DNA from 2 places in the Cellulosimicrobium sp. SJTW-1 genome. Region 1 is predicted to be linked to the other one. Evidence: predicted binding sites of a transcription regulator. Region 1 holds the regulator's gene; the other holds the start of a gene.

Region 1 (2,456 bases):
GAGCTCCCACAGCGTCTCCCCCGCGCTCACGACGTGGACGCGGACCTCGACCGGCTCCCCGGGCCCGCTCGCGACGGCCAGCCCGACCCGCGCCGCGAGGACGAGCACGACGGCCACGAGGAGCACGAGGACCGCACGGCCGCGTCGCGTGAGCCGCAGCCGCGCCTCCGGGCGCGCACCTCGCTCCGCTGCGCCGCCCCGCCCGAGCGCGGACGGCGCTGCCGTCGCCATCGCCACCGTGTCCATGTCCCCTCCGTCCCGGCCCGCGAGCCCGATCGCCTTCCCCGGTCGATCGGACCCGCGCGCCCGCCTCATCTCCGCGCCGACCCGTTGCGGTCGAACACCTGTACGTAGAACATCTGTACGAATGTCTATCACGAGCGACCGACAGAGTCGAGACATGCTCGAACAGGTGTTTGATTCGTGTCGCATCCTCCCCTAGCCTGGGGTGAGGTCGGTTCGCCGGACATGTCCGCTCGGACCCGGAGGGGCGACCGAGGTCCCGGGGCGCACGCCCCGGGGAGGGGAGGCCGCAGGCCCGGTTGGCGCCGGCGGCACGCGACGGACGAGGGCGGAGCGACCATGGCGGGACGAGGCACGGACAGGGCACGGGGGCTCGCCGAGGTGCGCGAGCTGCCGGACGGGTCGGCAGGGGGTGACGGGCTCACCCCGCGCCAGCGGCTCGTGCTCGAGACCATCCGCGCGTGCGTCGAGCAGCGCGGCTACCCGCCGAGCATGCGCGAGATCGGCGAGGCCGTCGGGCTCACGAGCCCGTCCTCCGTCAAGCACCAGCTCACCACGCTCGAGCGCAAGGGGTTCCTGCGGCGCGACCCGAACCGTCCGCGCGCCATCGAGGTGGTCCAGCCCGACGACGCCCGCCGCGCCACCCCGCTCGCGCCGGCCGGGACGGCCCCCGAGCCCGCGTACGACGAGGCCCACCCCGCGCCGTCGTACGTCCCCGTCGTCGGCCGCATCGCCGCCGGTGGCCCCATCCTCGCGGAGCAGGTCGTGGAGGACGTCTTCCCGCTGCCGCGCCAGCTCGTCGGCGAGGGAGAGCTCTTCCTCCTGCGCGTCCAGGGCGACTCGATGATCGACGCCGCGATCTGCGACGGCGACTGGGTCGTCGTGCGGCGCCAGCCGGTCGCGGAGAACGGCGAGATCGTGGCCGCCATGATCGACGGCGAGGCCACCGTGAAGAGCCTGCGGCGCGCCGACGGCCACGTGTGGCTCATGCCGCACAACGCCGCGTACGACCCGATCCCCGGCGACGACGCCCAGGTGCTGGGGCGCGTCGTCTCCGTCCTGCGCAGCCTCTGAACGGTCTCCGAGCGGCTCCGGGCGCCCCTCCTGGCAGGCTCGGGACACCACGAGAGCCGGGCGGTCCCTCGACCGCCCGGCTCTCGTCGTGCCGGGCCCGACGGGCCCGTGGGCTCAGAGCCCGAAGCGTCGCGCGACCGCGCGCAGCGACTCCGCGGACGAGCGCAGGCCCGCGAGCTCGTCGTCCGCGAGCGGGACCTCGACGCGCTCCGTCGCGCCCCGGCGGTCGACGAGCGTCGGGAGCGACAGGCAGACGTCCTCGAGCCCGTAGATGCCGTCGAGGAGCGTCGACACGGGCAGCACCCGGTGCTCGTCGGCGAGCACCGCCTCGATGATCCGGGTGCCCGCGAGCCCGACCGCGTAGTTGGTCGCGCCCTTGCCCTCGATGATCCGGTAGGCCGACTGCACGACCTCGCGCGCGATCTCGTCGCGCACGTCGCCCGTGAGCGGTCCCCGACCGCCGATGCCCTGCCACTCGAGCAGCGGCGCACCGCCGATCGTCGCGGAGCTCCAGAGCGGGATCTCGCTGTCGCCGTGCTCCCCCGCGATGTACGCATGCACGTTCTGCACCGCGACGCCGCAGTGCTGCGCCACGAGGAACCGCAGCCGCGAGGAGTCGAGCACGGTGCCGCTGCCGAAGAGCTGGGTCGGGGGCAGCCCCGAGAACTTGAGCGCCGCGTACGTGACGATGTCGACCGGGTTGGTCACCATGACGTAGACGGCATCCGGGGCGACCTCCACGAGGCCCGGGAGGATCGTCCGCATGAGCCCGATCGTGCCCTCGGCGAGGTCGAGACGCGTCTGGCCCGGCTTCTGCTTGGCGCCGGCCGTGACCACGACGACGTCGGCGCCCGCGCACACCGCGACGTCGTCGGACCCCTCGACGCGCGCCATGGGCATGAACTGGATGCCGTGCTGGAGGTCGAGGACCTCGGCCTCGACCTTCGCGCGGTTGACGTCGAGGAGCGCCACCGTGCGCGCCGCGCCGCGCATGAGCGCGGCGTAGGCCAGCGTCGAGCCGACGGCACCGGCGCCGACGATCGCGAGCTTCGTGGTCCGCGCTCCCCCTCCCGGACCGCCCGTGGTCGCGTCGCCGGTGCCCTGCGGTGACGTGCTCGTCATGTCGCCTCCGTGAAGTC
Region 2 (2,456 bases), 620 kb from region 1:
GGGCCGCGATCCCGGACGCGAACGTCCCGACGTCGGTGCGCAGCACGGGCGTGCCCGTCGCCCACGGGGCGGTCGCGGACCTCGACGCGGTCCTCGGCGCGTGGCTCGCCGAGCACGCGGACGGCACGGCGTGCGTCATCGGCGCCACCGAGCCGTCCGGGCCGTCCGGGCCGTCCGGGTCGTCCGGCGAGGAGTCGGACGGCAGGGTCGGTGACGTCGGTGGCGAGGGCGAGAGGTCCGCGCGGGTGCGGTGGCTCACGCCCGAGACGGCGAAGGGCCTCGAGTTCGACCTCGTGGTGCTCGTCGAGCCGCAGGCGTTCGGCGACGGCGTCGAGGGCGCCGTGGACCGCTACGTCGCGATGACGCGCGCGACGCAGCGGCTCGTCGTCCTCGAAGGCTGACCACCGCGCACGACCTGAGGGCCGGTGGGGGTGCCCGGGGCGCCTCAGGTCGTGCTCGGCAGGGTGGGACGGGTCAGGCGACCGGGACGGCCAGGTCCTCGACGACCTCCACGCCGGGCAGGCGGCCCAGCAGGTCGCCGGGGAGCAGCAGCTTCGAGTGCCGCACGCCGCTGCCGATCAGCGCGAGCGCGCCGTCGGTCACGACGCGGGAGTCGACGAGCACGCGCCACCCCTCGGGCAGCCCGACGGGCGTGATGCCGCCGTACTCCATGCCGGACTCCGCCGTCGCGCGGTCGGTCGGCAGGAACGACGCCTTGCGCACGTCGAGCAGCTTGCGGACGCGCGTGTTGACGTCGGCGCGCGTGTGGGCCCGCACGACGGCGGCGCCGATGCGCTCGTCGCCCGCCCGGGTGCCGCCCACGACGACGCAGTTCGCCGACGCCTCGACGGGCAGGTCGAACGCGGTGTTGAGCGTCGCGGTGTCGGCGAGGTCGGGGTCGATCTCCGTCACGGCGACGAGCGCCGCGACGTCCGGGTCGGCGTCGACCCACCGGCGCAGCGCGTCGGCGGTCACGGGGGCGACGAGGTCGAGGTGGTCGAGCGCCGGCTCCCAGGTGAGCGAGCCGAGCGTGGGCAGGGTCGTGCGGGCGTCCATGGCGTCAGCCTGCCATCCCGGCGGGCCGCCGCGCGGGAGAGGCCGGATGCCGAACACACCCCGGAGCCCCTCGAGCCCGCCGAGCATGCGGTCGCAGCCCGTGCCGCCCGCCGGACGGGCGACAGCCGCATGGTCGGCGGGGAAGGAGGGTCAGGTAGAGGTCGAGGGTTTCGGGCAAGTCTCCAGTGGGGGTCGAAGGTTGGGGTGGGCATCTCGGACGAAGCAGGCGCCCCGACCTGCGGAGTTGACACCTCGGAGCGGCGGTCGTTCACTGGAAGTGTTCGAACGTTTGTTCGAACACCCAGCGGGTGCAGCACACCGCCCGCAGCAGTCGACGCGCGGTGCGCGTCCCGTCCGAGCACCACCCCGGGAGGCGAGATGACCCTTCTCGCCGACCCCGCCGAACGGGCGGGGGCACCAGGCCCGACGGCTGCGGCCGTCGACAAGGCCGAGCGCGCCCGTGCCGTCCTGCGCCGTGCGGAGGAGCGTACGGGGGTCCGCCGACACCGTCCCGTCGTCGCCCCCGCGGCCCCGGAACCGCTCACCGCCCCGGCGGCACCGGCCGTCGTCCCGCGCACCGAGACCGCCCCGCGCGCCGGCACCGCCCTGCTTGCCGAGGTCGCCCCGCTCGCGGACGCCGCCGCCTCCCCGGTCGTGCGGCCCGCCCCCGCGCCGCCCGACCCTCCGGCGCGCGCCCGCACCCGCCACGTCCGGACCTCGGGCGCGAGCCGGGACGCGGGCACGGACGAGCGGGTGTGGCCGGTGCACGACGCGCTCGCGCCGCTCCTCCCGCTCGGCGCCCTGCAGCGCGGCACCGTGCTGGCGGTGCGCGGCTCGACGAGCCTCCTGCTCGCGCTCGTCGCGCGGCCGTCGCGGGCCGGGGCGTGGACCGCCGCCGTCGGGTTCCCCGCCGTCGGGCTGCTCGCGGCCGCCGACGCCGGCGCCGACCTCGACCGCGTGGTGCTCGTCCCGCGGCCCGGCCCGGACGCGGCGCTCGCGATCTCGGCGCTCGTCGACGGGCTGGACGTCGTGGTCGTCGGGCCCGACGCCGCCCTCACCGACCCCGACCGACGGCGCCTGGCCGCGCGGGCGCGCGAGCGCGGGGCGCTGCTCGTCGCCGCGGGGACGTGGCCGGGCGCGCACGTCGCGCTCACCGTGACGGGCGGCGGCTGGTCCGGGGCGGACCGCGGCGCGGGCTGGCTGCGCCGTCGCACCCTCGTCGTCGAGCGCGCGGGCCGCGGGGGAGCCGCGCGCCCCGTGCGCCTCGAGGTCGAGCTCCCGCTCGGCCACGAGGACTGGCCCGCGTTCCTCGCCGAGGACGCCCGCGGCCCCCGGCCCGCGGCCGGGACCGGCGCCATCGCGGCCGGGACCGCCGAGACCGCCCACGAGACCGCCCGGGT

Evidence for each region. The regulator LexA, encoded in region 1, represses DNA repair genes until DNA is damaged. The targets are predictions, from matches to a motif close to TCGAACANNTGTTCGA.
Region 2: a site for LexA is predicted at 1,338-1,353, ahead of RSE42_RS10910 (YbaK/EbsC family protein). Genes of this name have one in related genera too.

Annotation. Positions count from the first base shown of each region.
Region 1 is NZ_CP136680.1:1,773,811-1,776,266, reverse strand. It holds gene RSE42_RS08050 (LysM peptidoglycan-binding domain-containing protein) at 1-246, opposite strand, end outside; gene lexA (transcriptional repressor LexA) at 583-1,317, shown strand; gene RSE42_RS08040 (L-lactate dehydrogenase) at 1,432-2,439, opposite strand.
Region 2 is NZ_CP136680.1:2,388,958-2,391,413, reverse strand. It holds gene helR (RNA polymerase recycling motor ATPase HelR) at 1-401, shown strand, start outside; gene RSE42_RS10910 (YbaK/EbsC family protein) at 475-1,056, opposite strand; gene RSE42_RS10905 (hypothetical protein) at 1,435-2,456, shown strand, end outside.